DNA from 2 places in the Streptomyces chrestomyceticus JCM 4735 genome. Region 2 is predicted to be linked to the other one. Evidence: riboswitches for the same ligand, from Rfam matches in the RefSeq annotation. Region 2 holds a riboswitch; the other holds the start of a gene.

Region 1 (4,455 bases), 3.0 Mb from region 2:
GAAGTACGCGGGGTACTGACCGTTACCCTACGGCCTGATGCCCTTACGGCGCGGCCCTGCCCGGGAGGCGGGACGCGGCGAGGCACTCTGTCCTGATTGCCCGCATTACGCCATGATCACTTCATGACGGCCCCGTTCCTGACCCCCCGGACGCCCCGCGCCCGCTCGGTGCTGACCGTGTTCTCCCGCATGACGAACGTGCTGATCGCGCTGTGCTGTGTGGTCTTCGTCGTCGGGCCCGCCTCCGGCCTCAACGGCATATACGGAACCGGTGACGCCGTCGTCCAGGCGCAGACCGCGTACTTCGAACGCTGGGGTGTCATCCCGCGTGAGCTGTGGAGCGGCTCGCCCGGCCCGCTGCTCACCCCGCTGACCGCCCTGTTCGTGCACGGTAGCTGGCTGCACCTGCTGGGCAACGTCCTCTTCCTGTACGTCTTCGGCGGGATGGCCGAGGACCGCATGGGCCGGCTGCCGTTCACCCTCTTCTACCTCGTGACCGGCTACCTGGCCCTGATGGGCTACGCGGCCGCGCACGCCTCCTCGGGACAGACCCTGGTCGGCGCCTCCGGGGCGATCTCCGGGGTGCTGGGGGCGTTCCTCTACCTCTTCCCCAAGGCCCGGGTCACCAGCATCTACCCGTTCCTCTTCTTCCTGCCGCTGCGGTTCCCGGCGTGGATCGTGCTGCTGTTCTGGTTCGTCCTCCAGTGGATCGCCGCGCAGCGCGACCCCAGCTCCCCGGGCGTGGCCTACCTGGCCCATGTCGTGGGCTTCGCGGTGGGCTTCCTGTACGCCTGGGTGCGGTACCGGCCCAGCCCCGCTCCGCCCGGGGAAACGGCCGCGGCCACCGGTAGGGTGGACTCCGCCGGAACGGCGAAGCAGCAGGCGGCCGAGGGAGAGAGCCAACCGTGATCACTTCGATCGTGCTCATCAAGACCAGCGTGGACCAGATCCCGGAGATCGCGGAGAAGATCGCCGCGCTGGAGGGCGTCAGCGAGGTCTACTCGGTCACCGGTGCGCACGACCTGATCGCGCTGGTGCGGGTGGCCAAGCACGACGACCTGGCGGACGTGATCCCGGGCCGGATCAGCAAGGTGCCCGGCGTCGCCTCCACCGAGACGCACATCGCGTTCCGTACGTACTCCCAGCACGACCTGGAAGCGGCCTTCGCCATCGGCCTCGACGCCTGAGCAACCCCTCCACGTACCGCACACCCACGCCGCGGCGCCCGGACAGCGGAGCGCCGCGGCGGGGCGGTCCTGGGGTTACGCGGCCGCCGCGGTGTCCGGCACGCAGCGGCCGTCCTCGGTGCGGTAGCTCCACCGCGCGCCCTGCGTGACCAGTTCCTTGACGGCCCGGACGAAACGCTCCACGTGCTCGTCGGGCGTACCGGCCCCGAAGCTCACCCGGATGGCGTTCAGGCTCTGCTCCCCCGGTGCCCCTTCGGGAGCACCGCACTGGCCCGGGGCCTCGGACTCGGCGCCCAGCAGGGTCCGTACGAGGGGGTGCGCGCAGAACAGCCCGTCGCGCACGCCGATGCCGTACTCCGCGGAGAGCGCCGCCGCGAAGTGCGAGCTGTTCCAGCCGTCGACGACGAAGGACAGCACGCCCACCCGCGGGGCGTCGTCCCCGAACAGCGAGAGCACCGTGACCTCGGGCACCTCGGCGAGACCCGCCCGCACCCGCTCGACCAACTGCTGCTCCCGGGCGACCAGGCCCTCGAAGCCCGCCTCGGTGAGCGCCTTGCAGGCGGCGGCGATGGCGTAGACACCGATGACGTTGGGCGATCCGGCCTCGTGACGGGCGGCGGTGGTGTGCCAGTCGACGTCCACCCCGCCGTCAGTGCGGCGCGCGACCGTACGGCTGGCGCCGCCGCCCGCGAGGTACGGCTCCGCCGCCTGGAGCCAGTCCGCGCGCCCGGCCAGCACCCCGGCCCCGAAGGGCGCGTACAGCTTGTGGCCGGAGAAGGCGACCCAGTCCACGTCCAGTTCCGCGATGTCGACCGGGTGGTGCGGGGCGAGCTGGGCGGCGTCGAGCACGATCCGCGCGCCGTGCGCGTGCGCCGCGGCGGCCAGCTCCCGTACGGGCCACAGCTCACCGGTCACATTGGAAGCACCGGTCACGCAGACCAGGGCGTTGTTGTACGGCTCCCGCTCCGCCAGCGCCCGCTCCAGCGTGTCCACCGCCTGCCCCGGCGTGCGGGGTGCGTCGAGGTACGTCACCTCGACGTCGGCGCGCTGCTCCCAGGGCAGCAGCGAGGCGTGGTGCTCGGTCTCGAAGACGAACACCCGGGTGCCGGCCGGCAGCACGGCGGCCAGCAGGTTCAGCGAGTCGGTGGTGGAGCGGGTGAAGACCACCTGGTCTCCCTCCCGGCACCCGAGGAAGTCCGCCACCGCAACCCGGCTGTTCTCGAACAGGTCGGTGGACAACTGCGAGAGGTAGCCCGCCCCTCGGTGCACGCTGCCGTAGTACGGGGCGTACGCGGCCACGTCGTCCCAGACGCGCTGGAGCGCCGGGGCACTGGCGGCGATGTCCAGTGCCGCGTACTCGACCTCGCCGCCGGTGACGAGCGGGACCAGCACGTCGCGGCCCAGCACGGGCAGCGGGGCGCAGGCGGCGTCGGCGGCGGAATCGGTGGCGGCAGGGGTGGCAGCGACGGAAACAGGCATGGCGAACTCCCGTGGAAGCAGGGTGACTTCGCTGCGGGGCCCACACGCCGAAGCGGGGCCGGACCGGCAGCGGTGAAAGAAAAAAGGGGGTGCGGAAAACGGGGCCGAACGGCCCTAACGCATTCGCTGCGACACGGGAGATCTCCCTCAAGGACCAGGATCCCTGGCACGAGGGATCCGCGCTTGCCGCAGACCTCGCTGCCTGCGACCTGGTCATCACCCGGGGCACCCCGCCACGGACGGAGGGTTGCCGGACAGCGGGCCGGGGCCGTAGTCGCTGTCACTCGTGACCTGGGCAGAATCATGCCACACGATCGGGAACGCGCAAGGCCCGGTCCGTATCCCGGACCGGGCCCCGCCGCACACGCCCCGCGCCGTCACGCGTTGCTGGCCGCCACCCACCGCTCCAGCGCCCGGCGGGCCGCCCCCGAGTCGACGGCCTCGGCGGCCCGCTCGATGCCCGCCGCGATCTGCTCGTTCAGCGGCGCCGCGGTCGGCTCCAGGGCCACCAGCGCCGCCGCCGAGTTGAGCAGCACCGCGTCCCGCACCGGGCCGGTCTCGCCGCCCAGCAGGCGGCGCGCCACATCCGCGTTGTACGAGGCGTCGGCGCCGCGCAGCGCCTCCACGGGCACCAGGTCGATCCCTACGTCCCGAGGGTCGAAGGTCTCCTCGCGTACGCCGCCGTCCCGGACGACCCAGACCTTCGACGTGGCGGTGGTCGTCAGTTCGTCCAGCCCGTCGTCGCCCCGGAAGACCAGCGCGCTGGAGCCGCGTTCGGCCAGCACCCCGGCCAGGATCGGCGCCATCCGCGCGTCGGCGACGCCGGTGGCCTGCGCCCGTACCTTCGCCGGGTTGGTCAGCGGGCCCAGCACGTTGAACGTCGTACGGATGCCCAGTTCGCGCCGGGCGGGCGCCACGTGCCGCAGCGACGGGTGGAACTTGACCGCGAAGCAGAAGGTGATGCCGGCCTCCTCGGCGACCTCGACGACCCGGCGCGGGGTCAGGTCCAGGTTGACGCCCAGCTTCTCCAGCACGTCGGAGGCGCCGCTGGCCGACGAGGCGGCGCGGTTGCCGTGCTTGACGACCTTCGCGCCGGTGCCGGCCACCACGATCGAGGACATCGTGGAGATGTTGACGGTCTTGGCGCCGTCGCCGCCGGTGCCGACGATGTCCACGCTCGGGCCCGGCACCTCGATGAGGTTGGCGTGCGCGTACATCGCCCGGACCAGACCGGTGATCTCGGCGACCGTCTCGCCCTTGGCGCGCAGCGCCACCGCGAACCCCGCGATCTGCGCGTCGGTGGCCTCGCCGCGCATGATCCGGTCCATCGCCCACGCGGTGTCGTCGGCGCTCAGGTCGCGGCCCTGGAGGAGTGCGTCCAGTACGCCCGGCCAGGTGCGGACCGCCACGCTGTCGCCGCCGTTCGGGGTCGCAACGTTCATGGTCCACACTCCTGGATTCGTGTCCTGCTGGTGCCGAAACCCTATCCGGCGGCCGGACATGCCGGAGGGCCCCGTCCATTGTCTGGAGGGGCCCTCTGGGTGGCGTACTTACGCGGGGGTACTGCCGTGGGTCACACGGCGGGGATCAGTGGTGGCCGTGGCCGCTGGTGATCTCCTTGTACTCCTCCGGGGTCGGCTTCGGGATGACGTTGTCCTCGCCGTAGTAGCCCTTGGAGAGCTTGGCGCGGAGCTTGGTCGTCCGCTTGACCTTCCGCTCGACACCGTTCTCGTCGACCTCGGGGCCGATCTCGAACGGCTTGGGCTGCTCGTGCTGGGTGAGGGTGTGG
Region 2 (4,455 bases):
CGCGCCACTCGGGGTGCCCGGCCAGCAGCGCCCGGTAGGCGCGCAGCCCGCGCACGATGTTCTTGGACAGCTCCGTACGGTCCACCCGCACGATCGTCTTCCGGTCCGGCCCGCCGATCTGCTCGCGCAGCGCCGCCAGCCGCTCGTCCACGTCCGGGCGGTGCGCCCGCTCCCGCAGGAACTCCGCGTCCGCGCCCAGACCGTGCACGCCGAGCCGCGTCGTCCGGCCCTCGTGGACGATGCTCAGCCCGCCGTCCGCGTCGCGTGCCACCTCGGCGCCCAGCACCGCCGCGCAGCACTCGGCGAACGCCTCGGCCCAGCGCCGCGTCAGGAACGCGGCGCGGTCGCCGCCCAGCATGCCGCGCAGCACCGCCTCGGCCACGTCGTCCGGCAGCATCCGGAAGTAGTCGGCGGGCGCCCACGGCGTGTGCGAGAAGTGGCCGATGCGCAGGTCGGGGCGGCGGGCGCGGAGCAGACCGGGCACCAGCGTGAGGTGGTAGTCCTGCACCAGCACCACGGCGCCGGGCGCGGCCTCGTCGGCGAGCGCGTCCGCGAAGGCCGCGTTGTACGCCTCGTACGAAGCCCACTGGGCGCGGAACGCGTCGTCGAAGGAGGGCTCCAGCGGCGTCTGGTAGAGCATGTGGTGGACGAACCACAGCACGGAGTTCGCGATGCCGTTGTAGGCGTCGGTGAAGACGTCGGCGGGGATGTCCAGCATGCGTACGTGCTGGCCGCCGGTATCGGCGGTGTCCAGATGGCCGCCGCTGCGCCGGGCGGCCTCGCGGTCGCCGTCCCCGAGGGCGGCGCACACCCACACCGCACCGGCGTCCGGGCCGATCGCGGACAGCCCGGAGACCAGCCCGCCGCCGCCCCGTTTGGCGGTCAGCGTGCCGTCGTCCCCCTTCGTGTACGAGACGGGACCGCGGTTGGACGCGACGAGGACCTTGGCACCAGAACGCTCGGAGACCATGTTGCGAGACTAGCCCGCCACCCATCCGCTCAAACGTGCGGAGCGGAGGCGGAACGTCACTGTTTACGCGGCGTCGGAAGCGGGCCGCGCGGCGCCCGGCCCGGGACCCTGGGTCGGGCCCATCGGGCCGCCCACCGATCGCCTCTCGGGCCGCCCGCCGCCCGTCTCAGGCCGCCCGGCGCTCCGCGTACTCCGGTATCTCCGCCATCGGCGGCCGCTCCTCGGTGTCCACGTCCCAGGTACGCGGCACGAAACCGGTCTCCCCGCGCTCGAACTGGGTGAGCCGCGGGCGCACCAGGTGGCCGCGGGCCAGCCGCAACTGCGCGGTGCGGTAGATGGCCGCCGCCATCCTGCCGAGCGCCTGGCCGCTCTGGTGGCGGTGCTTGCGCACCCCGATGTCCACCTGGGCCAGCGCGTCCAGCCCCACCGTGTGCAGCGCGTCGACCAGCAGGCCCAGCTCGACGCCGTAGCCCACCGGGAACGGCAGCCGCTCCAGCAGCGACCGGCGGGCCGCGTACTCCCCGCCGAGCGGCTGCACGAACCCGGCGAGCTGCGGCCAGTGCAGGTTCAGCAGCGGCCGGGCGACCAGCTCGGTGACCCGGCCGCCCTGGCCCGCCGCCTCGCCCAGCGGACGGTCGTACATGCCCTTGACGAACTGCACGTCCGGGTCGGTCAGCAGCGGACCGACGATCCCGGAGACGAAGCCCGCGTCGAACTCGCGCAGGTCGGCGTCGACGAAGCAGACGATGTCGCCGCCGGTGGCCAGCAGGGAGCGCCACAGCACCTCGCCCTTGCCGGGCAGCGCGGGCAGCCGCGGCAGCACCTCGTCCCGGTGGACCACCCGCGCGCCCGCCTCGGCCGCGACCTTGGCCGTGCCGTCCGTGGAGCCCGAGTCCAGCACCACCAGCTCGTCGACGAGCGGCACCGACGGGGTCATCAGCTCCGTACGGACCGACTCGACGATCGCGCCGACCGTCGCCTCCTCGTCGAGCGCGGGCAGCACGACGGAGACCGTCTGCCCCGTCTCGCGCTTCGCGGCCAGCAACCGGTCGAGCGGGCGGTCCGCGGCCGACCAGGACCGGCCGGCCAGCCAGCGCTCCACCTCTTCCAGCACGTGCGGGTCTCCTTCGTTCCCGGATCAGCGATGTGATCCATCTCGCGGTGCGGACGGCTGTCTCGACCGCCCGGCCCTTCGGCTACAGTCTTGAACAACGCGATCGTCCCGGACATGCCGGGGTCGGCGCGACAAACGCCTGGGCCCCGGCCCGGTGCCATACCGCTCATCCAGAGGGGCAGAGGGATACGGCCCGTTGAAGCCCCGGCAACCCTCCAGCCGGTCTCCGTCGTCGCGCAGGTACGCGGCCCGCGAGGCTCCCGGCTCGGGAAGGTGCCAATTCCGTCTCGCGGCGAGATGCGTCGCGAGGAAGATGAGGAGAAAGGGCCTCGCCTCCATGGCTGTGCAATCCGTCGAAAGCACCCCGTCCGCCAGCGTCTCCCTCGGTCCCGCCGTCGCGCTGTCCTGCCGCGAGTGCGGCGAGCGCTTCGACCTCGGACCGATCTTCGCCTGCGCCTCCTGCTTCGGACCGCTGGAAGTGGCGTACGACCTGCCGGCGGGCGACCCCGAGGGCCTGCGCAAGCGGATCGAGGCGGGCCCCAACAGCATCTGGCGGTACGCGCCGCTGCTGCCCGTCCCGGCCGACGTGGCGGACAAGCCCAACCTCAACCCCGGCCTGACCAAGCTGGTCAAGGCCGACAACCTGGCCCGTGAGCTGGGCGTCACCGGCGGCCTGTACGTCAAGGACGACTCCGGCAACCCGACGCACTCCTTCAAGGACCGCGTCGTCGCCATCGCCGTCGAGGCCGCCCGCGCCTTCGGCTTCACCACCCTGTCCTGCTCCTCCACCGGCAACCTCGCCGGCGCGGTGGGCGCGGCGGCGGCCCGGGCGGGCTTCCGCTCGTGCGTGTTCATCCCGCACGACCTGGAGGCGGGCAAGGTCGTCATGGCCGCGGTGTACGGCGGCGAGCTGGTCGGCATCGAGGGCACCTACGACGACGTCAACCGCTTCTGCTCGGAGCTGATCGGCGACCCGCTCGGCGAGGGCTGGGGCTTCGTCAACGTGAACCTGCGCCCGTACTACGGCGAGGGCTCCAAGACCCTCGCGTACGAGATCTGCGAGCAGCTCGGCTGGCGGCTGCCGGACCAGATCGTCATCCCGATCGCCTCCGGCTCCCAGCTCACGAAGATCGACAAGGGGCTGAAGGAGCTGATCGCGCTCGGCCTGGTCGAGGAGAAGCCGTACAAGATCTTCGGCGCCCAGGCCGAGGGCTGCTCGCCGGTCTCGACCGCCTTCAAGGCAGGTCACGACGTCGTACGGCCGCAGAAGCCGGACACCATCGCCAAGTCGCTGGCCATCGGCAACCCGGCCGACGGCCCGTACGTGCTCGACATCGCCCGGCGCACCGGCGGCGCGGTGGAGGACGTGAACGACGCGCAGGTGGTCGACGCGATCAAGCTGCTGGCCCGTACGGAGGGCATCTTCGCCGAGACGGCCGGCGGGGTGACCGTGGGCGTCACGAAGAAGCTGATCGAGGACGGGCTGCTCGACCCGGCGCTGACCACCGTCGTGCTCAACACCGGCGACGGGCTCAAGACGCTGGACGCCGTGGCGCCGACCACCGGGCCCACGGCCACCATCCGCCCGAGCCTGGACGCGTTCCGCGCGGCCGGCCTGGCGGGCTGACCGCCGCGCGCGGCCGTACACACCCGTACGCGGTCGCGCGCACCCGTACGCGTCGGTACACACCGGTACGCGTCCCGTACACCACGGCACGCGCCGGCGTACCCCGTCCGCGCCCGCGGTCATCGGTACGCCCGCGCCCGCCGCCCCTACGCACTCCTCCCGCGAGCTGGAAGGCAGCACACCATGAGCGTCAACGTCCGCATCCCGACCATCCTGCGCACCTACACCGGCGGCCAGGCCGAGGTCCCCGCCGAGGGGGCGACCCTCTCCGAGGTCATCCAGAACCTGGAGCAGAACCACGCCGGCATCGCGGCCCGCGTCCTGGACGACACCGGCAAGCTGCGGCGCTTCGTGAACGTCTACGTCAACGACGACGACGTGCGCTTCGAGCAGGGCCTGGCGACGCCGACGCCGGACGGCGCCGGCGTATCGATCATCCCGGCGGTGGCCGGCGGCTGCTGAGGCGGTCGCCCGGACGCCGTAACGATCTTTTTCGGCCCTTCCCCGGCCGAACGGCTGGAATCGCCCCGTCCGCCACGAAGCGGACGGGGCGATTCCATGTTGTTAAAGGCGATACAGTTGAGGTGATTCCTCGTCCAGCGCGTGCCGAACGCATATGAGTGCCCGGCAAGTTGTGCGCGAAGTGTGGACATGATTTGTCGCGTTGGTGAGCTTTGCCCGGCCCGACTTGCCCTGCCGTATGGGCTTTTCTTCGCATATTTGCGATTGTTCCCGAGAAGAATT

What was found. Region 2 has a riboswitch for S-adenosylmethionine ahead of thrC (threonine synthase). Riboswitches for the same ligand answer to the same signal wherever they lie in the genome.
Region 1: linked by a shared signal. The riboswitch ahead of EJG53_RS30195 (aminotransferase class V-fold PLP-dependent enzyme) and the one ahead of thrC (threonine synthase) in region 2 are both predicted to bind S-adenosylmethionine.

Annotation. Positions count from the first base shown of each region.
Region 1 is NZ_BHZC01000001.1:6,888,406-6,892,860, reverse strand. Features, by position in the region: gene EJG53_RS30205 (rhomboid family intramembrane serine protease) at 190-909, shown strand; gene EJG53_RS30200 (Lrp/AsnC ligand binding domain-containing protein) at 906-1,187, shown strand; gene EJG53_RS30195 (aminotransferase class V-fold PLP-dependent enzyme) at 1,263-2,666, opposite strand; SAM riboswitch class IV at 2,841-2,958, opposite strand; gene trpD (anthranilate phosphoribosyltransferase) at 3,044-4,108, opposite strand; gene qcrB (cytochrome bc1 complex cytochrome b subunit) at 4,254-4,455, opposite strand, start outside.
Region 2 is NZ_BHZC01000001.1:3,924,071-3,928,525, reverse strand. Features, by position in the region: gene EJG53_RS16415 (alpha,alpha-trehalose-phosphate synthase (UDP-forming)) at 1-970, opposite strand, end outside; gene EJG53_RS16410 (glucosyl-3-phosphoglycerate synthase) at 1,137-2,084, opposite strand; SAM riboswitch class I at 2,248-2,404, shown strand; gene thrC (threonine synthase) at 2,422-3,711, shown strand; gene EJG53_RS16400 (MoaD/ThiS family protein) at 3,895-4,173, shown strand.